Puniceicoccus vermicola: one gene and its partner. The protein of the gene in region 1 interacts with the protein of each later gene in a pairwise test. Links are inferred from orthologs where the notes say so. Each region holds a gene or a part of one and is shown on either strand. Other genes may lie near its edges. The genes, in order: rlmB and H5P30_RS15240.

The links.
Region 2: the proteins of rlmB (region 1) and H5P30_RS15240 interact in binary tests that used the Escherichia coli proteins (3 or more experiments, as listed by UniProt). The link is inferred for Puniceicoccus vermicola from one-to-one orthologs.

Annotation. Positions count from the first base shown.
Region 1 is NZ_JACHVA010000089.1:11,765-27,877, reverse strand. The notes cover bases 12,248-14,975. They hold rlmB (23S rRNA (guanosine(2251)-2'-O)-methyltransferase RlmB), read left to right. Parts: upstream 12,248-13,190; coding sequence 13,191-13,760; downstream 13,761-14,975. Other genes in these bases: H5P30_RS11490 (aspartate-semialdehyde dehydrogenase), read right to left, coding at 14,105-14,975; H5P30_RS11500 (iron chelate uptake ABC transporter family permease subunit), read left to right, coding at 12,316-13,179. Outside these bases: H5P30_RS11555 (ATP-binding protein), read left to right, coding at 1-1,872; H5P30_RS11550 (response regulator), read left to right, coding at 1,847-2,287; H5P30_RS11540 (endonuclease/exonuclease/phosphatase family protein), read right to left, coding at 2,486-3,382; H5P30_RS11535 (M48 family metallopeptidase), read right to left, coding at 3,382-4,704; xseB (exodeoxyribonuclease VII small subunit), read left to right, coding at 4,797-5,057; dxs (1-deoxy-D-xylulose-5-phosphate synthase), read left to right, coding at 5,054-6,976; H5P30_RS11520 (transposase), read right to left, coding at 7,013-7,969; excinuclease ABC subunit UvrB, read right to left, coding at 8,068-10,107; H5P30_RS11510 (DJ-1 family glyoxalase III), read left to right, coding at 10,259-10,807; H5P30_RS11505 (dihydrolipoyl dehydrogenase family protein), read left to right, coding at 10,860-12,239; more of H5P30_RS11490, read right to left, coding at 14,976-15,109; H5P30_RS11485 (L,D-transpeptidase), read left to right, coding at 15,108-15,659; dnaB (replicative DNA helicase), read right to left, coding at 16,005-16,113. UniProt on the Escherichia coli protein: Specifically methylates the ribose of guanosine 2251 in 23S rRNA.
Region 2 is NZ_JACHVA010000118.1:70,199-78,502, forward strand. Bases 1-2,905 are described here. They hold H5P30_RS15240 (NAD(P)H-hydrate dehydratase), read left to right. Parts: upstream 1-619; coding sequence 620-2,191; downstream 2,192-2,905. Other genes in these bases: H5P30_RS15230 (pyridoxine 5'-phosphate synthase), read left to right, coding at 1-189; acpS (holo-ACP synthase), read left to right, coding at 186-593; H5P30_RS15245 (AraC family transcriptional regulator), read right to left, coding at 2,181-2,905. Also shown: more of H5P30_RS15245, read right to left, coding at 2,906-3,038; H5P30_RS15250 (Gfo/Idh/MocA family protein), read left to right, coding at 3,215-4,378; H5P30_RS15255 (Gfo/Idh/MocA family protein), read left to right, coding at 4,406-5,479; H5P30_RS15260 (sugar phosphate isomerase/epimerase family protein), read left to right, coding at 5,518-6,294; H5P30_RS15265 (class I SAM-dependent methyltransferase), read right to left, coding at 6,855-7,463; H5P30_RS15270 (leucyl aminopeptidase), read left to right, coding at 7,468-8,304. UniProt on the Escherichia coli protein: Bifunctional enzyme that catalyzes the epimerization of the S- and R-forms of NAD(P)HX and the dehydration of the S-form of NAD(P)HX at the expense of ADP, which is converted to AMP.

The DNA of each region.
Region 1 (16,113 bases):
CTAGCTTTATCACTGGTTTTGCTATCGAGCTCGATAACGGCCCTCATCGCCTTCTGGGGACACACTACGATGATTGCCAATCTCCAGACCGAAGCTCTGGAGAGGAACACAAACAACCAAATTAACCACCTAGAACTGGCGATTCGTGAGATCTCGCACGATATCAAACTCTTGGCGGGTCTTCCTCTTCTTCGCGAGATCGGAGATCTCTACGAGACTGCCCCACAATCCCCGATTCTCGACCAAGACCTATCCCATTTACGAGAGATCTTCCGCGAAACTCTCGAAGCCATGCCAAACTACTCCCAGATTCGATTGATCGGCAAGAAGGACTCTGGCAAGGAAATCATTCGGTTGGACCGGATCGGGACGAGCATCGAAGAAATCCAGGAATCCGATCTGAGGCAAAAGGGACATCGAGACTATTTCCTCGATACCCCCCGTGCAATGTCGACCAAGCCCTACTTCTCTAAGATCGATCTAAATCGCGAGGACAACTTCATTGAGGTTCCTCACCGTCCAACCCTTCGGGTTTCCCTTCCTGTCTTCGATTCGTCCGACCAATTTTTCGGAATCGTCATCATCAACATTAACTTTCGGCCCTTTTTCGAGAAGCTCTTTGAAAAAATCCTCGACCGATATCAGATATTTCTCACCGATGACCAAGGGAATTATCTCATCCAACCCGACTCTACACGTACTTTTGGTTTCGATTTAGGAGAGGATTACCGCGCCCAGAATGATTTTCCGGAATTGGGCGATTTTTTCGATTCGCCCCGCACTCAGATCACATTCCGCCTCGACGCCTTTTCGACCGCAGCCGGAGATCTGATCCACTTCCAAAAATTTCAACCTTTCGAAAACTCCCGGACCCTCGCTCTCGGATCCGCGGCTTACTTTGATGACATCGCGCAAACCTCGGCATCGATCAACCTTCAGGTCATTTCCCTCGTGGCCCTTTTGATCGCCATCGCATCCTTGTTCGCGTTCCTCATCTCAACCAAGCTCGTCCGCCCAATTCAAAGAATCTCGCGTGCTTCCAAAGAACTGAAGAAAGGGAAGATCCAATTAAAACTTCCGACAGACCGCGATGATGAGATTGGTGATCTCGCCCGCGCCTTCTCCGATATGAGAGAATCCATCACCCGCAACGAAGACGACCTAATCGCCGCGAACCATAAACTTTCTGAGGCTAATAAGGATCTGAAGCACTTTTCCCACATTTCCTCTCACGAACTCCGTGAGCCCCTCCATCGGATCGCCGGAATCATCAATCTCCTCAAATTCGAGGAAACTCCTGCGGCCCAGAAGGAACTTCTCCGTGATGCCGAAAACGAATGCGTTCGGGCAATCCAACAGATCGCCGATTTTCGAGCTTTCTCGCGGATCGGAGAAGACACCCTTCTCAGGGAAACTGTGGATATGGAAGCCATGGTGAAGAAGATCCTGGAAAATTTCACCTCGGAGCTGGATCGCCGAAATATCAAAATCCGCATGGATCCGCTCCCCTCACACAGCGCCTACCCAAACCTCATCTATGTTCTGTATCGCAACCTAGTCGAAAACGCACTGAAATACTCCAAGGGAGAGCGCATAGTCCTATACTTCACGGCCGAAACAACCGAAACGGAAACGATTTTCGGTTTAAAAAATACGGGATCCAGCATCCCTCCTGAAAAAAGAGATTCCATTTTTGACCTATTCACGCGACTCGACAAAAATCGTCCCGGCACCGGAACCGGCCTCACCATCTGCAAGAGAATCGTAGAACGCCATTCCGGACGCATCTGGGCCGAATCCACCGAAAACTCAACCCACATCCGCTATACACTGGAGAAAAAGAACCATGCAAATACTGAATCAGACCAATAATTATAAATGCTTAAACGACTCGAACCCCATCATCATGGTCGATGACAGCAAGATTGACATCTCAATTGCCCAGCGAGTCCACAAGCGTTCCGATCTCCCGAACCCGTTTCTCAGCTTTTCGAGTGGCCCCGATTTCCTCGTTTATATGAAAAAGGTGAAGACCGGGGAGGAACCCACTCCCGCTCTCGTCCTCCTCGACATCAACATGCCCATGCTCAACGGCTTCGACACCATCGCCGAACTGCGAAAACAGGAAGAGTTTGCGGACATCCCGATCATTATCATGCTCACGAATTCCGACGACCCCCACGATGTCGAAAAAGCCCGCGAGCTGGGTGCCAATGGCTTCCAAACCAAAATGTTCGAAATCGAAAAATACGTCGCATTTTTCAATTCCTTAAAGAGCTCGTCATAGCTGATTTCGCTGGTCAGTGATCAGCATGGTCGGGATGACTGGATTCGAACCAGCGACCTCTGCGTCCCGAACGCAGCGCTCTGCCAGACTGAGCTACATCCCGAAAAGAGAAACTATGACTCAAGCAGAGTGATTTTCGGAAAGCAAGAATTCTGAGGGAAAAATTCCTTTCTGGGGCGACCGAGACTCTCCTCCAGCTCAAAGCCCCGCAAAATCCAAATCGAGGAAAACCGGGCGATGGTCGGTCCCATTACGGATGTAAAACGGATCGAAAATCGTCCCTTCATTCCCGACGACAAGGGGAGACATCTCTCGCGAAGCGAGAAAGAAATCAACTCGCTCGTATACGTCCTCATCGTCGTAGTAAAAAGTCCACTTTTCTCCGCGGGAATCAAACGATTCGACGATGCGGGCGATTTCAACGGACCCTCTCCGCTGGAAGCGCCGCAACGGGGCGCTCGCCCGGTGGTCATTAAAATCCCCCGTGATCAAGTAACGCCCCTCCCCATTCGGATATCGCTCGAGGATTCGGTCGCGCGCGGCTTGGGCTTCCTTGGTACGACGTTCGCTTGACTGTGGATCCGCATCGACCTCAGACCACCGACTCTTCAGATGCACGACGAAGAGACTCCAAGTCTCCTCCTCGGACTTGCCCACGGGGAAGACCACTTCGAGCAAGCCGCGCTTTACTCGTAAGCGTTCACCTTCGTAGGGAAAGTCGAGATCGCGGTGCGGAATGACTTCAATCGGCTCCACTTTGGAGAGAACCGCCAAGTGGCGCACTGGATCCGAAGCCTCGAAGTACACCGCGTAGGGGAAATCGACCCCGTCCGCTTCCAGGTCTCGCTTCAACTCCTGCAGAAAAGGCCAAGCCCCCATTTCCTGCATGGCGAGAATGTCCGGATCGATTTCCTCAATCGCGCGGCGGATCGCCGTTTTCTCAGCCTCTGGCTTCGGATGCTCGGGACGCCACTGGCCGTCTATCCGTCGATCTTGAACAAGGTAGTTCCTGAGATTCAACGTCGCTACCCGCACATCTTCTCCCCACGCTGCAGTGCAGACGAGGAGGAGAACCCATGCGGCCCAATTCTTCATCAGGAAGGACTTTCGACGGCTGGTTCCTGTGGCTCCTTCGGATCATTCCCTTCCGGTTCGCCCTCTCTCAGGCTTTTCTCCCGCTCCCGCAAGGTCGGGTGGGAATAATAGAACCGACTGTAACTCGGATGCGGAATGAGATTCCCCAGATTCTTCTTATACATGACCCGCAATGCCGAAATCAGGTGCCGTGAGGAGCCCATGGCATCCCGGGCGAAACGATCCGCCTCATATTCGTGTTTGCGCGACATCCAGTTGAACAGCGGGGAGATCCAGAAGGTCACCAATCCGCCGAGAATGATGAAGAGGATGAAAGCCGGAACGAAACGGGCCAAGTTCCCGTATTCCACCGGACTCATCGTGAACCCAAATCCGCCGACAAACCAATCCTGCATGGAAAGCCACTGCAAAAGCCAAAAGCCAAAAGCCATGCTCACCATCGAGATTCCAATCATCCGCGGGATGTGCCCTTTGCGGTAATGACCAATCTCGTGCGCCAAAACCGCCTCGATTTCCTTCGGACTCAACTGCTCGATGAGAGTGTCGAACAGGACAATCCTCCGAAAACGCCCAAAGCCCGTAAAGTAGGCATTCGAATGCGAAGAACGCTTGCTTCCGTCGATAACCTGAATCGTCTTCGCCTTGAAACCAGTGCGATCCGCCAACGACATCAGTCGATCCTTCAAATCACCATCCTCAAGCGGCTTGAGCTTATTGAAAAGAGGAACAATCAAGACTGGATAGAGCACCAGCATCAACAACTGGAACCCAAAGACCACAGCAAACCCGATAATCCACCAGGTGGAGGGAAAACTCAGCGCAATCCACAGAATGAGGGCCGATAGCGGCACCCCGATGACATACGTCAACACCAGCCCCTTGATCTTGTCCGTCCACCAAAGCTTCGGCGTTGTTTTGTTAAAACCGAACGACTCTTCCAGACGAAACTGAGAATACCATTCGAAGGGCAGCCCCGGCAGCGATAAGGCGAAGAGAATCGTCACAAACGTAAACGCCTGCGCCCAGAGCCCAAAACCCAGCCATCCCGAAAGGCCGTTATAAATCACAGGGATAATGGTGAAAACTAAGATTACGGCCAGCACGGCGGCGTCGTAAATCGTCTCCTTTCGGCTCAAGGACGACTTTGCCAAGGTGTAGTCGTTCGCCTTGTCAAACGTCTCGCGATCGAAGACTTTCTGAAAAACCGAAGGGATGCGATGCCGCTTCTCCTCCACATGCGTGGAATTTAGCTTTTCGAGAAAAAACTCGAAGCAACACTTCAGGGTGAGGAGGATTATGGCTGCAAAAATGGGTGCGGTCATCCAGACAAATGGACGCGCTTGCGGGAAATTTTGCAAGAAAGATGGGGAGACGGCTTGTGATTGCCCATTCAACCCTCAAGATACCCTTCAGAATGAGCAAAATGGAATTGGAAAAATTTTCCTATGAAGAGGCCTATGGGCAGCTGCAGGAAATCGTCTCCCGTCTGGAGGAAGACGAGCCCTCCCTCGACGACTTGGTAAAGGACTACGAAAAGGGAATGAAACTGCTCAAGACTTGCCACAAACGACTCAATGAAGCCGCTCTTCGCATCGAAAAAGTGCGCGAAGATGAGGAACTCTCCCTTGAACCATTTGACGAAGGGACCACCCCCGAAGAGAATCAATCGAAGTGAATCCCGAATCCATTCTTAGCAAAATCCGGAATCCCGGAGACGTAAAGGCCCTCGACAAGAGCCAACTGGAACCGCTTGCCACGGAAATCCGCAAGCGCATCATTGAAGTAACGGCCGCCAATGGAGGTCACGTCGGCCCCAATCTGGGCGTCGTCGAGCTCACAATCGCCCTCCATCGCATTTTTGACACTCCCAAGGACCGCTTCGTATTCGACGTCTCCCATCAGGGCTACGTCCACAAGCTTCTCACCGGCCGCAATGACGAGAAGTTCAACTTGATCCGGCAAAAGGACGGTTATAGCGGATTCCTCAACCGCGAAGAAAGCGAGCACGACTGCTACGGCGCCGGACACGCGGGCACTGCCCTCTCCGCCGCACTCGGCATGGCTGCCGCCCGGGATCAGCGGGGGACCGATGAAAACGTCGTGGCCGTCTGTGGCGACGCCGCCTTTACCTGCGGGATCACTCTCGAAGCCCTGAACAACATTACCGATTCGACCAAGCGGCTAGTCGTCATCCTCAACGACAATGAATGGTCCATCGACAAAAACGTCGGCGCCCTCTCCCGCTATTTCAACGAACTCATCACGACTCCGATCTACAATCGGATGAATGAGGATTTTGAAGCATTCCTCAAACGCGTTCCCGGAGGAGAGTCCCTCATCCGCCTTGGCTCCAAGTGGAAACGGGAGACCAAAGACTTTTTTGCCTCCTCCTCCATTTTCGAAAATTTCGGCCTCCGCTACATCGGGCCGATTGATGGCCACAATATTGGCGAGCTCGAACAATACCTCAAGTTCGCGCGCAACGCTCCAGAACCACTAGTCCTTCACGTCATCACTAAAAAGGGCAAAGGAAGTGATGTCGCGATCGCTCAACCCGAGCGCTTTCACGGCACCTCCCCCTTCGATCCGGAGACAGGGTCCTCCAAACCCGGCGCTCCGGGAAGTCCCCCCAAGTATCAAGATGTTGTCGGCGAAGCCGTAGTCGCTCACTGCAAAAAGGACAAGACCATCGTCGGAATAACCGCTGCCATGCCGAGCGGAACGGGTTTCGATAAGTTGCGCGACAGCCTCCCGCAGCAGTATTATGATGTAGGGATTGCCGAAGAGCACGCCGTTCTCTTCGCCGCGGGAATGGCCACCAACGGGCTCCATCCCGTCTGCGCCATCTATTCCACATTTCTCCAGCGGGGAATCGACCCCATCATCCACGACATTTGCCTGCAAAACCTACCGGTCCTCTTCTGTATGGACCGCGCCGGACTTTCTCCGAACGACGGTGCCACCCACCACGGACTTTTCGATATCGCCTACCTGCGCGGAGTACCGCGGACCGTCATCATGCAGCCTCAAAATGAGGATGAACTCACCGATATGGTTGCGACCGGACTGCAGCATCAGGGCCCTGCCTTCATTCGATACCCCCGCGGCAGCGGCACGGGAGTTCCGATCAAAAAGGAACCCAAAATCCTCGAAATTGGAAAAGCAGAAGTGATCCGCCAAGGCCAAGACGTCCAAATTTGGGCCTTGGGAACAATGATTTCCGAAGCCGAAACCATAGCCTCTAGAATCGCCGAAATCAGCGACCTGAGTGTAGGAGTAGTCAACGCCCGCTTCGCCAAGCCAATCGACAGCGCCCTCCTCCAGGAACAGGCAAAATCCGCCAAACTCATCGTAACCCTGGAGGATCACGTCCGCACCGGCGGATTTGGCACAGCCGTCTTAGAGGATCTCTCCGATGCCGGAATCCCAACCCCCGTAGAGCGGATTGGTTGGCCCGATCAATTTATCGAACACGGCAACTCGAATAAAGACCTCCGCCAAGCCTTCGGCTTGGATCCACAGAGCATTTTCGATCGCGTAAACCAACGGCTAGAAGCCATAGGAGCGACCCAGAATCTCCCAACTTCTTCCTAATTCAAGGCAGCCGGGAAAGCTGCGAGTAGCTACCGACTACTCAAACAAGCGCTTCCGCAATCCAGTCCCGACGGCAAGCCCATTCCAATAACTCCCCCGTAGAGGGTGAGGTCTTCGCGCCCGCCTCCCCTCCGGTTCATCTTCTCGGACCTTTCGCACAAAGTCCTCCGATCCCAGCACCATCCCGTCCGAAAAATACCTCACCCGGCACCGCAAAACCACTGAAAGAGGCAACTTCCCCTTCTCCTCCCGCAAAACCCGAACCGCTTCTTCGTGAGAAATAGACGCTTTCCCCTCTTTCTCACCATCGCCAGCCCCATACAAAGTCTGCCGATAACCAGCCAGGTCCTTATCCACCACCGAGAGCCCAGCCCGAGCCAATCGGCCACCGCCGAGAGCCTCCGCATACCCGCAAAACCGATAATCCTTAGGATCCGAAACCAGCCCGGCCCGAACCGCGTTCAGGTCAATATAGGCCGCCACTGTCCGCAAAGCCCACCGATCCCCTTCGACCAGCACACTCTTAAATCGAGCCGACCAAAGCGGCCCAAAACGATCACGCGACCGGTTAAACCAAAGCGTATACCGAAGCTTCAGAGTCCGCATAAACTCCGATACATCATGCATCCTTCGGGTAAGCTCCTTGCGCAACTCCCTCCCATCAAGAAAGTTATCCTTCAAATGCCCCTCCAAAACCTCCGCAGGCATCGGATTCCAAGGCGTAGGCTTAGGATACAATTTCCGATACCGACGAACCAACTCCTCATCCGAAACCTCCGTCCCTGCTGGTGGCACCTCCACCAAAATATGGAAATGGTTCTTCATGACCGCATAAGTAACCACCCGAACCCCAGAAAACTCAGCAACCTGCCAGATCATCTTCCGCAACACCTCCCTCTCCCGATCCCCGAAGAGAGCTTCTCCGTTCACAGTCCGACTCATCAGATGATAATAAGCCAATTGATCCGAAATACGATGTCTGCGTCTGCCCATACCCTACTATCACCTATCGATGTATTATCGTCAAATTTAATAGAACGTTTCTATTAAATCCAATAATCTGAATACATTATGTTGATCATTGATTTCAATCACCTCTTCTTCTGCCGGTATTTCCCACCCTTGGCCTTCTTCTTTCGGGTGCTTTTTCCACCGGAAAAACTGGGTAATGTTGCTTCTCCATCGCGTAGCGCCTGGATCTGGTCTCGGAGAATTGCGGCGCGTTCGAATTCAAGGTCGAGGGAGGCTTGCTGCATCTCTTCTTCCAATTCGGCAATGACGGCGGCTACGTCCTCGTCCCCTACTCCTTCGGCTACTACCATGGGGGTAGGTTCTTCTTTGGGGCGATGTAGGCTGGATTGATCCTTTCTTCGTACTCCAGTTGGAGTGATGCCGTGCTCTTTGTTGTAGGCGAGCTGTTTCTCGCGGCGGTACTCAGTCACATCAATGGCCCTTTGCATGGATCCAGTGATGCGGTCTGCGTAGAGGATGACTCTCCCCTTTTCATGGCGGGCGGCGCGACCTGCGGTCTGGATCAGGCTGGTTTCACTTCGGAGGAAGCCTTCTTTGTCGGCATCGAGAATTACGACTAGGGCCACTTCGGGGAGGTCCAGGCCTTCTCGCAGGAGGTTGACTCCGACCAGAACATCAAATTCTCCTGAACGTAGCCGCCTCAAAATTTCAACCCGCTCGATCGCATCAATGTCTGAGTGCAAATATTCTACTGAGATCCCATCTTCCCGTAGATAGTCGGCAATGTCCTCGGACATTCTCTTGGTCAAGGTAGTGACTAAGGTCCGGTCTCCATTCTCACGGGTATTGCGGATTTCGGCCATGGTATCCTCCACCTGTCCCTTGATCGGCCGGATCTCCATGATGGGGTCTACCAATCCGGTTGGGCGGATGATCTGCTCGGCAACTTTCTGAGAGATCCCTATCTCATACGGAGCGGGGGTTGCGGAGACGAAAAGGGTCTGACCGGTGACTTCACGGAATTCGTCTGGCTTGAGGGGGCGGTTATCGAGAGCGGAAGGAAGGCGGAAACCGAAATCAACGAGGCGGCTCTTGCGCGAATGGTCCCCGTTGAACATGGCCCCGATTTGCGGGACCGTTACATGACTCTCATCAATGATGAGGAGGAAATCGTCGGGAAAGAAATCGATTAGGCAAAATGGACGATCACCGGGGTTTCTTCCACTGAGATGCCGGGAATAGTTTTCGATCCCGCTGCAGAAACCGATCTCCTCTAACATCTCGAGATCATACTCGGTGCGCATCCGAATTCGCTGGGCTTCGAGAAGGCGCTGGTCTTGTTCGAACTCCTTGACGCGACCATCCAACTCATTCCGAATCTCCTTCACGGCCCCTTTTAACTTATCTTTCGGAGTGATGTACTGATTGGCGGGATAGAGGAAGAAATATTCAAAGGCCTCCCCGGTCTCACCGGTAAGCGGATCGAGTGGTTTTACAGATTCGACCTCATCTCCCCAGAACTCGACTCGAATCGCACTCTCCCGGTAGGCCGGAAAAACATCGACCACTTCCCCGCGAGCCCGGAATTTCCCCCGCGAGAGCTCCACGTCGTTGCGCTCGTAAAGATTCTCAACCAACCGCTCGAGGAAAGCATCCCGGCCGAGCTCTTCTCCCGGACGGATCTCGATCATCATCTCGCGAAAATCCTCCGGGCTCCCCAAGCCATATATGCACGAGACACTGGCCACGACGACGACATCCCGGCGGGTCAAGAGAGAGCTCGTCGCTGATATGCGGAGACGCTCGATTTCCTCATTAATCGAGGAGTCCTTCTCAATGTAGGTATCCGTCTGCGGGACATAGGCCTCCGGCTGATAGTAATCGTAGTAGCTGACAAAGTATTCGACGGCATTATCCGGAAAAAATCCTTTAAATTCCGAGAACAGCTGGGCGGCCAAAGTCTTATTGTGGGAGATGACCAAGGCTGGCCGATTCAATTGGTGAATCAGATTCGCCATGGTGAAAGTCTTTCCCGATCCAGTCACCCCCACCAGGGTTTGATAACGGTTTCCGGTCTTAATCGAATCCGCCAATTCTTCGATGGCCCGAGGCTGGTCCCCGGTCGGCTGATAGTCTGACTGTAAACGAAACTCTCCCATTTCCCCAAGACTGACCGAAAATTTGATTCGGTCAACGGGGAGAACGGCTTATCCGGTCCCGTTGCAAAATGCTGGTCTGATCTTCGTTCGTCCAGACGGCAAATTCCGGCGATTCCTTGAAACTCCTCCAGTTGTCCCTCATCTTTCCTCCATGAAGAAGCGAGTACTGGTCCTTATGGAAAATGGTTTCGAAGAGATCGAGGCCATCAGCCCGATTGATATTCTCCGCCGCGCCGAGGCCGAAGTCGTTCTCGCGGCAACCGGTACGGATTTGCTGGTCGAGGGAAAAACCGGGGTTCGCCTTCAGGCAGACACCTTCCTGGCCGACTGCCGCAATGAACCCTTCGATGCCCTGATTGTCCCCGGAGGCCCAGCGGCAAAATCACTTCGAAAGAACCCTGCTGTCCTCGAGGTCGTTCGCGAATTCTACGAGAAGAACCTCCTGGTTGCAGCCATCTGCGCTGCTCCGACCGTCCTCAATGAAGCGGCCATTCTTTCGGGAAAGCGCTATACGGCGCATTTTTCGGTCGCAGAAGAACTTCAGGAAATCCTCCCTGACCCCGTGGTCCAGGATGGGAACCTCATCACCTCCCGCGGGGCCGGAACCGCCGTCGCCTTCGGTCTTTCCATCGTCGCCGACCTCTACGACGAGGAGACCGCCAACGAGATTGCCACCTCCATCTGCCTCCCTAATGCCTAAGGGATCGTCAGCTTGCATTCGTGGGCAAATCTCTCAATTCTGACCGGGCAACATGAGCCAAGATCATTTCGATTTTCTCGTCCTCGGGGGCGGCAGCGCGGGATACAACGCAGCATCACTGGCGAGAAAGCACGTCGAACGAGTCGCGATTGTTGACGGAAGCAAAGAGCTCGGAGGGCTCTGTATTCTCCGCGGCTGCATGCCTTCGAAAACGCTCCTCTACTCGGCGGATGTTCTTCAACTGGCCCGGGAAAGCCGCAAATTGGGACTTAATATCTCCCGCCCTCAAGTCGACATGGCGGCCCTCCATCAGCGCAAGTTGGATATGATTGCCGATTTCGCCGGACACCGCCGCTCGCAGATTGAATCGGACCGCTACCACCTGTTTCGCCAGAACGGCAAACTTGGTCCGGATCGGACGGTTATCCTTGATGACGGGACGCAGATCTCTGCGGACCGTATCCTAATCTCGACTGGATCTCATGTCTCGGTGCCCGATGTCCCCGGGCTGGCCGACGTTCCCTTCCTGACCAGCGATGATATCCTCGACCTCGATACCGTTCCCGAATCGGTCATCGTCCTTGGAGGTGGAGTCGTCGCCTGTGAGCTGGCGCAGTTTCTTTGCCGGATTGGCTCCAAGGTCATCATGATTCAGCGCAGCCCTCACATTCTCTCCGATTTTGAGCCGGATATGGCTGCGGTCTTGGAAGAAGCATTGATCGACGAAGGGGTTGAACTATTCACCCACACCGACATCGAAAACATCGAGCCGAACGAGAACGGAGTTTCCGTGCAGTTCCGCCAGGGACACCGGGCCGTGATTCGGCAAGCGCAATTCCTCTTCAACGCGCTGGGGCGCAAGCCAGCCACCGCGAAACTGGGACTCGAAGAGATCGGCATAGAAACTCGCTCCAGCGGGCACATCCGCACCAACGAGTACCAAATGACCTCTCATCCAGGGATCTACGCCGCAGGCGACTGCGCCGGCCCTCACGAGATCGTCCATATCGCCATTTTGCAGGGTGAAACAGCCGCCCGCCACTCACTGGGACTCGAGCCAATGCCCGTCGATTATGACAAGGTCTTGTCTGTGGTCTTCACCGATCCACAGATTGCCTCGGTTGGCCCCTCTGAAGAGACGATTCGTGAGAATCTGGGAGACTCTCTGCAAATTGCCGAGTTTCCGTTTTCCGACCATGGCCGATCGATGCTGATGGAAGCCCGTCGCGGATACGTTCGCCTCTTCTCAAGCTCCTCTGACCGGAAGATCCATCGCGCGGAATGCGTGGGTCGCGACGCCGGGGAACTGATTCATTCGATGGCTGTCGCTGTCGGAACCGGTGCCACTGTCGACGAGATCATGAAAGCACCTTGGTATCACCCGACTCTCTCGGAGATCTGGACCTATCCGCTTGAGGATTTGGCCGGCTGATCAATTCTCTGCGCCGGTTTTACTCCCAGCGATTTTGAGGATTCCCCCCGTCCCGAATTCGTAGTAGACGCCTTTCGTGGATTTCTTTTCCCAGCCACTCTCCTTTGAATTCATCCAACGCGCAGCCTGGACGGCCGCCGTCGTGGGATTTACCAACGGATTCCTGAGTGGCTATGTCGTCATGCGCCGATCCGCACTCATGGTGGGGTCTCTCTCCCACACCCTGCTGCCGGGAATCGCCGTCGCAATCCTCATCGCCGGACTAACCACCGCAACCGCCTTCATCGGAGCCCTGATCTCCGCCCTACTCGTTGGCCTCGTGGCTGTATTCGTCGCGCGCACCTCACGGATCGACAGCCACTCCGCGCTCGCGGTGCTCTACACCGCCGCCTTTGCGGGCGGGCTGCTCATTCTGGATCAAATCCCGACCCCGATGGAGCTTGAGCACTGGCTTTTCGGGAACATCCTCGCCCTTTCCAACCCCGATCTCTGGATGTCATTCGGGGCCTCCGCAGTGATCCTCATCACATTGATCACCTTGGCACGCCCCCTCCTCCTCTTTCTTTTCGAACCCACCATCGCCGAGAGCCAAGGTGTCCCCGTGCGCCGTCTCGGTTATCTACTGACCGGATTGGTGATCCTCGGGCTTGTGGTTTCGATCCAAGCCGTGGGATGCATCCTCTCGGTTGCGATGCTCGTCGCACCGGCTGCCGCAATGCTCCAGTTTTCCAAAAGCCCTCAATCCCTCATCTGGGGCGGAGGCTTTCTCGGAGCCATTGTCTCGGTTCTCGCCGTCTTCATTTCCTATTGGCTCGACCTCCGGGTCGGCGCCGTCATCGTTCTCATGCTGGGAGGAGCCGTTTTTCTGGCATACCTCTTCGGATTCCGTCACGGGGCCCTTCGTCTGCTCCTCCAGCGCCCACCCGCCAAACACTCTTAGATCCACCAACCATGGGTAGAAACTCGATCAAGAAACTGCGTAAACCCCCACGCTACAACCGGGGATCGGCCATCGTGCATCTTGTCGACGAGCCAGACCTATTCCGCCTGCTCGAATCGACCGAGAACCCCTTTGTCCTCGTCCTCGACGGGGTTCAGGATCCCCACAATCTCGGTGCCTGCCTCCGGACCTGTTCCGGCGCTGGCGTGACTGCTGTGATCGCCCCCAAAAAAGGCGCTTGCGGGATCACCGATACGGTTCGCGACATCTCCTGCGGAGGCACCGAAGATGTCCCCTTTCTTCAGGTTCGCAACCTGAGCCAAACCCTTCGCAATCTCCAAGAGATGGGAATTCGTCTCGTCGCGACTGCAGACGAGGCCGAAGAAAGCCTCTACGAAGTCGATCTCACCGGCCCCGTCGGCATCATTCTCGGGAGCGAAGGCTGGGGCGTTCGAAAGAAAATCGCCGACAATTCGGATCATCGGGTGAGTATTCCCATGCAAGGCTCTGTCGACTGTCTGAATGTTTCGGTCTCCACGGGAGTTTGCCTCTACGAAGCCGTCCGTCAGCGGCTGACCTAGGTTTGGCGGCATGCTTGCGGAGTCCGCCGAGGGTGGACGAGTTCAGAGGGGCAGTGTCGCTGAGGGGCGACGGTGCTGAGGGGCAGTGTTGCTGAGGGGCAGCGTGATGGGCGCAGCTGAAGCTACTGCCCTACTTGCCGCACCACTGCAAATCGAGAGCTGGAAGCTCTCGCTACCTTGATTGCCTATTCTCGCATGAGTTCTCGCGCTACCCGTAGGCCTGGATGCGCACTCGGCCGGATCAGGAATCGTGGGCTCGAAAGGTCACGAGGAAGAGTCCCGATTGTTTTCTACCCAAGTGGTGGGCGCAGCTGCTGCCCTCCTTTGGAGAGGAAAGATTGCTCTTACCGCACCAAATGCTCAGCAATTTGGAGAGCATTGAGGGCGGCGCCCTTCCAGAGCTGGTCACCGACGACCCAGAAGGCCAAACCGTTTTCGAGGGCTTCGTCCCTGCGAATGCGTCCTACGCCACAGGCTACCTTACTCGAATAACCGAGAGGCATGGGATACTCGAGGTTTGTCGGATCGTCGACCAACTCGGCACCGTCAAAGGCAGCCACTGCGGCTCGGGCTTCGGCGACATCGACGGGCTTCTCAAACTCGGCGAAGATGCTGATCGCGTGCGCCCGGAAAACCGGAACCCGCACGCAGGTGCAGGAGACTGGTAGGCTCGGCAGCGAGAGAATCTTACGACTCTCATTCCGCATCTTCACTTCTTCCTTCGTATAGCCGGATTCGAGGAACTTATCGACGTGAGGAATCAGGTTAAAGGCAATCGGATGCGGGAAGGTTGAAGGATTCGCGTCCTTCCCCTCCGACCAAGCGCGCACGCCGTCTTCGAGTTCGGTAATCCCCGTCGCCCCTGCGCCGGAGACCGCCTGATAGGTCGAGCAAATCATCCGCTTCAACCCGAAGCGCTGATGCAGCGGAGCTACCCCCATGAGAGTAATCGCCGTCGAGCAATTCGGGTTGGCGATGATCCCCTTATGATTGAGGAGCGCCTCGGGATTCACCTCAGGAACCACCAAAGGCACCTCGTCATCCATCCGGAAGGCCGAACTGTTGTCGATGACGACGGCTCCTGCTTCCACAGCCGCTGGAGCCATGGCGAGAGAGCGGTCTCCCCCCGCGCTCAGGAAAAGATAATCCAACCCGGCGAATTCCTCCGGTCTTGCCTCTTTAATCGCGATGGATTCTCCTCGAAAGGTGAGCTCCTTCCCCACCGAACGTGCCGAGGCGAGGAGACGCAGTTCAGCTACCGGGAAATCCCGTGCTTCCAGCAATTCCATCAACTCACGACCAACCGCTCCGGTTGCTCCGACTATTCCGATTCTCTTTCCTTCACTCATGAATTCATCTCCCGATACTAAAGATTTCTCCATTCTTATCGACAAGTGCCTCGACCTGTCAACGACCCCCACACCGATTTCGTTGACCGTAAGCATCGCCCGACAAGCGCTCGACCTCTATCAGGACGGGGCATTGCGCAAATCGTTTGTCATCTCAACTTCGAAAAATCCGCCCTCCTGCGTGGAAAATTCTCTCGGCACTCCCAATGGTCTTCATGAAATCGTGGACCTGATCGGCGAAGGTGAACCGCGAGGGACCGTCTTCCGCGGCAGAGTTTCGACCGGCAAACTCTACTGGGAGGAATCGGAGGAAGAGCAGCAAAAGAATCTAATCACCACCCGGATCCTCCGTCTCCGCGGCCTTGAGGACGGGATCAACAGCGGCCCCGGAGTCGACACCTACGACCGCTACGTCTACATTCACGGCACGAATCACGAGGATCAGCTGGGCCATCCCGCCAGTGCAGGGTGCGTCCTCCTCTCGAACAGAGATATGGAGGAGCTCTTCAATGCGGTCGATCTCGGCTCGAAAGTAATGATCTGCGCGTAAATGGTCTCCGCTTGAGATCTCAGGCGGACCTTCAAGACTAAGGAGGACCAGACCGCACGACTAAAGTCGAACGGGGACGGCGGAGAGGCAGGATCCGTTTGCTAAAGCTGCACGGTACGAAAAATCCGCCTCACGGATTACCGATCACCGACCACGGATCACTGACCACCGATCACCGACTACCGACTACCGACTACTGACTACCGACTACTGACTACCGACTACCGACTACTGACTACCGACTACCGACTACTGACTACCGACTACCGACTACTGACTACCGACTACTGACTCACCGACTACTGACTACCGACTACTGACTCACCGCTCACCGACTCAACCGGCTCAACCAAACCCGCCGCCAACTGGCGATTCTTCGGTGTAGTTTGCGAAGCGGGTGTATTTCCGGAGGAAGGCCAAGTCGACGGATCCCGTAGGACCGTTTCTTTGTTTG
Region 2 (8,304 bases), on another replicon or contig:
CGCTCGGAGATCACGGTCAACGCGGGGCACGGCATTAACTACGTCAACATCGGCAACATCTGCCAACTTCCGCATCTGCACGAACTGAACATTGGCCACAGCATCCTCTCCCGGGCTCTTTTCTACGGGATTGAAGAAGCTGTCCGGGAAATGAAAATCCGCATGAGCGCCATCCATCTCTCGGCATGACCGTTCCCCAAATTCCAGAAGGCACATCGGTCCTCGGGGTCGGCATTGATCTCATTGAGGTCTCGCGCGTCATGAAGGCTCTCGAACGGCAGCAAGAGCGTTTCCGCAACCGGGTTTTCACCGACGGGGAACTGGAATACTGCGACGCCATCAAGTTCAACGGCCCCCACTTCGCAGCCCGGTTCGCAGCCAAAGAAGCAGTCTCCAAAGCCTTTGGCACCGGCATCGGGGAACACTTGGGCTGGAAATCGGTCGAAGTCGTCAAGGATGAGCTCGGGAAACCGCTCATCCGTCTCGACGAAAAAGGCCAAATGCTTTTGCGCCAAAAACAGGCAACCGATGTGCTTATCAGTCTTGCCCACACGCGAGATCACGCCACGGCGGTCGCAATTCTCATTCGATAAAATTTTTTGATCTTTTGAATTCCACTGTGAAAATCGACGCTCATCCGGTTCTTTCCTGTTCTGCCTCCACGGAATACGAGAAAGCCTTTTTCTCGAGCGGACAGGAAACCGAAGATATCCTAATGTATCGCGCCGGCCGCGCCATAGCGGCCGCAGTCGAGGATGACTTCGAAGAGATCAGCGGTTTTCCCGCCCAAGGGAAAGCCGTCATTCTCGCGGGGAAAGGACACAACGCCGGGGACGCCCTAATCTGCGCCAACACCCTCCTCGACCGTCATCCTGACCTTGAGGTCATGGTTCTGTTGGCCTTTCCCGTCGATAGCCTCCGCAAGAATGTCCGGGCTCCCTATGAGCTGCTGCGCGTCCGTAGCGAAATCCACTGCATTGAGGAAGGGGATGAGATCACCCCTCTACTGAAAAAGTTTTCCCGCGGCCGCTGCATTGACCTCTGCATCGACGGCATCTTCGGAATGCAGTGCCGTCCTCCTCTGCGGGGTTCCCCGCTCGCCATCATTCAAGCCGTCAACGAGTTTGAACACATTCGACTGCGGGCGGCGGTAGACCTCCCCTCTGGAATTGGCGATGAGTCTGATCCAAATGCTTTCGAAGCTGACTTCACCTACTCGACCGGAATCGCCAAGGTTCCGGTGGTGGAGGACAGGTCCATTGCGAAAGTAGGTCGTCTCCGCTACCTCGATCTCGGTTTTTTTCAACCGCGTCCGGACTTGAAGCCGGAGATGTGCATCCTCCGGCAGAATATCCTTTGGCAGTTAGCGTCCTTCCGCGAACCGGCAACCTATAAGCGCACCTACGGTCACCTACTCGTCTTAGCGGGGTCCGACTCCATGCCCGGTGCCTGCCTCATGGCCACCATGGCCGCGGCCAACTCCGGATGCGGGCTCCTCACCGTCGGAACCCTGGAATCCGTTGCCCGCGCTGGCATTCCCCTCCAGCCGGAAGCCATGTGGAAGGCAATTCCCTCGATTGAAGGAACTTTGCACGACGGAATCCTCGAAGAGGTGGAATCCCGATTCGATGATTTTTCCTGCATCCTGATTGGTCCCGGCCTCGGTCGCACCCAAGGCGTTCAGGATCTGGTCAAGAAAGTCATTGAGACGGTCGACAAGCCAATCGTGGTCGATGCGGACGCTCTCGTGCCGGATCTCCAAGAGCACCTCCAGGCCCGCCCCAAAGAGTTTTCACCCGTGGTCCTCACTCCCCACCCGGGCGAGTGGAAGCGGATCGGAGGAGAAACCTTCGAAGATAGTGGCGCGAGTTCGCTCACCCAATTCTGCCAACGTAACCGCTGCATCGTCATCCTGAAGGGACCCCGCACCCGGATCGCCAATGCCTTCAACGTCTACCTCTCTCCTTTTGGAGGGCCGGTTTTGGCCCGAGGAGGTACGGGCGACCTACTTGCCGGTATGGTGAGCTCGCTTCTCTCCCAGGACCCGAAGAATCCGACCTCAGCCGCCACTCTGGCCACCGTCTGGCACGGGCGAGCGGCAGACTGCCTGGCCCGCGCCCGGGGAAATTGGGCCGTTCGCACGACCCTCCTTCTCGATTTCCTCCCGGAAGCGCTCGGCTTCAAGCATTGAACCCACGCCGAAAGCGGGAAGGCGAAACTCCCCGATGCCGGCGAAACTGCCGACTAAAGAAATAGACGTCCCGATATCCGAGCCGCTCGGCGATGTGCTCGATGCTTTCATTCCCTCCCAGCAGGAGCATCTCGGCCGTACGCAATCTCTCCTGCACCATGAATTGATTCGGAGGCAGACCGACGAGATCCCGAAACCTTCGCGAGAATCGCGAGACGGAGAGGCCGCAGCTGCGCGCCATTTCCTCAACCGAATAGGTCGAGGCCGGATTCCGCCGGATGCGTTCCACCACCTCGCCGACCTCGCGATCGCCTTCATTGAAACGGGATCGGTCCGGCTCATTGTCGAGGAGGCCAAAAATCAATCTCAGGCGGGTCCCCAACCGCGGGTCATCGGGGATGCCCCCAAAGGAGAAATCCCGGGACAAATCCCGCAAAGCCGGCATCAGCCAGAGACAATCGCGAAAAGAGCGTCCACTCAGGCGCCTGGATAACATCTCAAGCTCGGGCTCGGAGAGGGAGTCGGGAATAAAGTGAGTGGCAAAATTTCCAACCTTCCCCTGCTCTGGATCTCCTCTTGCGACCACTTGGTCTGTCCGATTGAAGAGGAAAACCACGCCGGAATGAAGACGGTATTCCACCCCGTTCACCCGGACGGCACCTCCTCCTTGAGTCGCCACCCAAAAATTGAAATGCGGCCGTGATCCCGAGTTCCAGTTCCAGTCTTCTTCATTCACGTAAAACCGGCAATTTAGCATTGTCCAAATCCGTTCACTCCCTTGCATGGCAGCTTCGAAGAGGATCACGGTCGGCCGGATGATGCAAATTTTTACGACCTCACTTGCCATAAACTTAACAAGCTGGCGACTTCTATTCTGCGTAGAATGCCTCAAAAACGACCTTCCTACTGCAAAATGCACTCATCTCTTCAGAATTACCGTGCACCCGTCACTCCGTTGAAAAGTGCAAATTTTCCCAAAAACATCCATTGGCAGATCCCACCTTCTTTCGGTATCCTTCCCCCATGGCAAAAAACGAAGATATTCGGATTGGCATCATCGGAGTCGGCAATATGGGCGGAGTCCATGCCAAGAGCATTCAGGACGGGAAGGTTCCCGGCCTGAAGCTAACGGCGATTGCGGACCGTGAAGAAAAGAACCGGGACCGAGTTTCGGACGTGAAGAAATTTGTGGAAGGGTCCGAGTTGATCCAGAGCGACGAGATCGATGCCGTCCTCATTTCCACCCCGCACTACAGCCACACCACCCTGGGGATCGAAGCCCTTCAAAAGGGTCTGCACGTCCTCGTCGAAAAACCGATCTCCGTCCACAAAGAGGACTGCGAAAAGCTCATCGCCGCCTACGACGGCAACCCCAAGCAAATCTTTGCCGCGATGTTCAATCAGCGGACGGACTTCCGCTACCAGAAGGCTCGTGAATTGATCCAATCGGGTGAGCTCGGTGAGATTCGCCGTCTCAACTGGATCATCACGGACTGGTTCCGCACCGAGCATTACTACAAATCCGGCGGCTGGCGTGCGACCTGGGGTGGAGAAGGCGGCGGCGTCCTGCTCAACCAGTGCCCGCACCAGCTCGACCTCTGGCAATGGCTCTTTGGGATGCCGAGCCGGGTAACCGCTCGCTGCCAGATCGGCCGATTCCACGACATCGAAGTGGAAGACTCCGTAACCGCCCTGCTCGAATACGATTCCGGTGTCCAAGGAGTCTTCATCACCACCACTGGGGAAGCCCCCGGAGTCAACCGCTTGGAAATCGTGGGTGACCGAGGCCGCTTGGAAATCTCTGGTGGCGACACCCTCAAATATCATCGCAACGAAGTTCCCGCGCAGAAGCACCTCGGCGAGTCGAAGACCGGATTCGAGAAACCATCCACATGGGATGTCTCGATCCCGACCGAAGGGGGCGGAGAGCAACACGTTGGCATTCTGAAGAACTTTGTCGGCGCCATCACCGGAAAGGAAAAGCTCATCGCTCCTGCGATCGAAGGCATCCACTCCGTCGAGCTCGCCAACGCCATGCTCCTCTCTGGCTTCACCGACAAGCCGGTTCAAGTGCCGATCGACAGCGCCGCCTATGCCGCTGAACTGAAGAGCCGCATTGAGAACTCTACCTTCGTCAAGAAGACAGTCGAAGCTGGCGAAGCCAGCGACTTCTCCAAAAGCTTCTAAGCGAACCCCGGAAGGAACGAAATTATTATGAGTAAAGACGGAATGAACTACGCCCCGGAAGCGGCGACCGAAAAGGTCGTCGAAAAGGGAGAATTTGTCTTCGCCGCCAGCCACTTCGACCACGGCCACATCTACGGTCAATTGAGCAACCTGGCCAAAGCCGGGGGCACCCTGAAGTGGGTCTACTCCGAAGACCCGGCCAAGCTGGATCCGATCAAAGATCATCTGGATGCCGGGACCAAGGTCGCCACGCGCTTCGAAGACATCCTGGAAGACCCGGAGGTGCAATTGGTCACCTCGGCCGCCATCCCCAACCGCCGGGCCGAAGTCGGATTTCAGGTGATGGATGCGGGTAAGGACTACTTCACCGACAAGTCGCCCTTCACCACCCTCGAGCAGCTCGCCCAAGCCCGGGCAAAGATCGCAGAGACGGGCCGCAAGTACATGGTCTCCTATTCGGAGCGCCTCATGAACGAATCGGCATGGCATGCCGGTGAATTGATCAAGAACGGCGCCATCGGTCGCGTGCTCCAGATCCTCAATCTTGCCCCTCACAACCTCGCCGCCAGCAGCCGTCCGGCCTGGTTCTTCGACAAGGAAGCCTATGGTGGAATCATCACCGACATCGGTTCCCACCAGTTTGAGCAGTTCCTCGAATACTCCGGAGCGACCGACGGACAGGTTCTCTCCGCCCGCGTGGAAAATTTTGCCAATGCCGAAACTCCCGGCCTCGAAGATTTTGGTGAAGCCAGCCTCCAGCTCAGCACCGGCGCTTCCGCCTACTGCCGAATGGATTGGTTCAACCCGGCCAAGTCCCGCACCTGGGGCGACGGGCGCACTTTCATTCTCGGCGAAAAAGGCTACATGGAGCTTCGCAAATATATCAATGTTTGCGAGGAAAACGGCGGCAACAAGATCTTCCTCGTCAACAATGACACCGAAGAGATGATCGAGTGCGCAGGCCGCGTCGGGTTCCCCTTCTTCGGCCGCTTTATCCTCGACTGCCTGAATCGCACCGAGAAAGCCATGACCCAAGATCATGCCCTCAAAGCCGCAGAGCTCTCGATGCTCGCCCAGCAGGAAGCTGACCGCAAAAGCTGATTCTTCCGATACCCAATCAAACGGCAAACAACGAACTTATGAAAACCTCACAAATCGCCATTCAATTCTACACCCTGCGGGATTTCACCAATTCCGTTGAGGACTTTGCGGAAACCTGCCGCAAAGTCGCCGCCATCGGCTACCAAGCCGTTCAGATCAGCGGCGTCGATTATTCGGTCGTTCCGACGGAGAAAATCAAAGAGATCTGCGCGGAAAATGGCCTGACCATCTGCGCCACTCACGAGCCCAGCGATCTCGTCCTCGATAATCCTGAGCAAGTGGTGAAAAATCTCTCCGCACTCGGCACAAAGGCCACGGCGTATCCATTCCCGAAAGACATTGATTTCGGAAGCGAAGAATCCGTCGCTGGCTTGATCCAAAAGCTCAACGCCTCTGGCAAAGTGCTGGCCGATGCCGGTATGGTTTTGACCTACCACAACCACCACCATGAGTTCCGTAAACTCGACGGGCGGATCATCCTCGAACGCATTTATGCCGAAACCGATCCCGAACACCTTCAAGGCGAGATCGATACCTACTGGGTGCAGTTTGGCGGTGGAGATCCAGCGGGCTGGTGCCGCTGCTTGAAGAACCGCCTTCCACTCCTCCACCTCAAGGACTACCGCATCAACGACGAGACCCAAGTCGAGTTCTCCGAAATCGGCCAAGGAAACCTGAATATTCCCGGCATCATCAGCGCCGCCGAAGAATCCGGTTGCGAATGGTTCATCGTCGAGCAGGACAGCTGCCCCGGCGACCCCTTCGAATCGATTAAAATCAGTTTCGATTATCTGAAGACTCTCGCAATCGACTGAGATCAGAATATCCTCTGATTTTCCCCATTTCCGGTCCGCTTACCGTGGCTGGGTCACTGAACCCACAGCCACGGTAAGGCGGACCTTTTTTATGCAAGAACGGTTACTGTAGGGGCGCAGCTTCAGCTGCCCCCATTGCGTATTTCTCGGACGGATCCGCTCTGGGAAGACCTTCCGCGACTACAGGACCGCGCAGCTAAAGCTGAGCGGCTACTCGTAGGGGAGCAGCTTCAGCTGCCCCCATTGCGTATTTCTCGGACGGATCGTTCTGGAAAGACCTTCCGTGACCACAGGACCGCGCAGCTAAAGCTGAGCGGCTACTGTAGGGGAGCAGCTTCAGCTGCCCCCATTGCGATTTCTTCGGACGCATCGTTCTGGGAAGACCTTCCGCAACCACAGGACCGCGCAGCTAAAGCTGAGCGGCTACTCGTAGGGGAGCAGCTTCAGCTGCCCCCATTGCGTATTTCTCCGACGGATCGTTCTGGGCAGACCTTCCGCGACTACAGGACCGCACAGCTAAAGTTACTGGCATTCCGCCTTCAAACCACTCGCCCGAAAGATCATCCGCGCAAACGCATCTCCCACAAGGTCTCCTCGCCGATCCGGCGGGAGAAAGCCTCTCGGGGACGACGAGTGCCCAAAATCTCGAACGTTGGGGAGAAGAGTTCGCGGACTTGATCGGCCGAAATTCCCCACGGAGGCGGATTCTCTTCCTCCATCTCCGTGAAAAGGATGGCGAAGAAGAGCCCTCCCGGCTTCAACAGACGGGCGAACTGATCCGAAGCAGTCCGCCAATGGTCCGGGCCGATGGCACAGAGAAACGTGTGCTCAAAGACTCCATCAAAGGCATCTTCCTCCACTTCCGCAGTGAGAAGATTCCGAACGTCAAAACGAACACCTGCCTCTGCATAAAGTTCCCGAGCCTGCGCGACAGCCGTCGGCGCCAAATCCCAACCCTCGACCTCATGCCCGCCGCGGGACAACGCGGCCACATCGTGCCCGAACCCGCACCCGGGAACCAGAATTTTTCGGGGCTTCCCAAAAAACTCCAGCGCCTCTGCGACTGCAGGTACTGATTTTCCGTGGTCCCAGGGAGCATTTCCTTCTCGATATCTTCGCTCCCAATCGGTTCCCTCGTTGTATTCTGAATTTCCCTCTGTCAATTTCATAACCATGTCCGAACGGATCCAAATCAAAGCCAGCGACTCCGCTTCCGCAAACGCAGACCTCGTTCTTTTCAAGACGAAAGGGGATTTCATCCCTCGTCCCTTTCGCTCCGAAGAATTCGATGGGTCTGCTCAGACCTGTCTGCTCTTCCACGCAGCCGAGCGACGGGAGTTCTATGTCGGCCTCGGAGACGCCGACCAGGTCACCAGCAATAGCTATCGGCAAGCTTCCGGGCAGGCGATTCGCAAAGCGATCAACCTGGGATCCGACGAAATCCTTATCGATGTCAGTGAAATCGAGAACCGCGTGGTCGAGATCGCCCAAGGACTGACCGTCGGAGCCTACCATTTCGATGAGTTCCAGGCTGAAAAGAAGACCAAGAAAACCGTCAAGGTGGTTCTGATCGGCCCGAAAAAATCGCTCAAGTCGATCCGGAATCTCATCGCTCGGGGAATTTCCCTCGGCCAGGCGACCAACTATGTCCGGCATCTGGGCAATCTCCCTGGGAACATCATCACGCCCGAAACCTTGGCCAAAGAAGCTCGCAATCTCGGCCAAGAACATGAATTGAAATGCCAGATCTGGACCAAATCCGGATTGCAGCGGGACGGCTTTGGCGGACTCCTCGCCGTCGGCGGAGGCTCCAGCAACGACCCCCGACTCATTCGCCTCGATTATACAACCGAGAAAAAGAACGCCCCCACCCTGGCACTCGTCGGAAAAGCCATCACTTTCGATTCCGGAGGACTCTGCATCAAAGGCGCCGACCACATGGATGAGATGAAGTTCGACAAGATGGGAGGTTGTTCCGTCCTCGGCATCATGAAGGCCGTCGCCGAATTG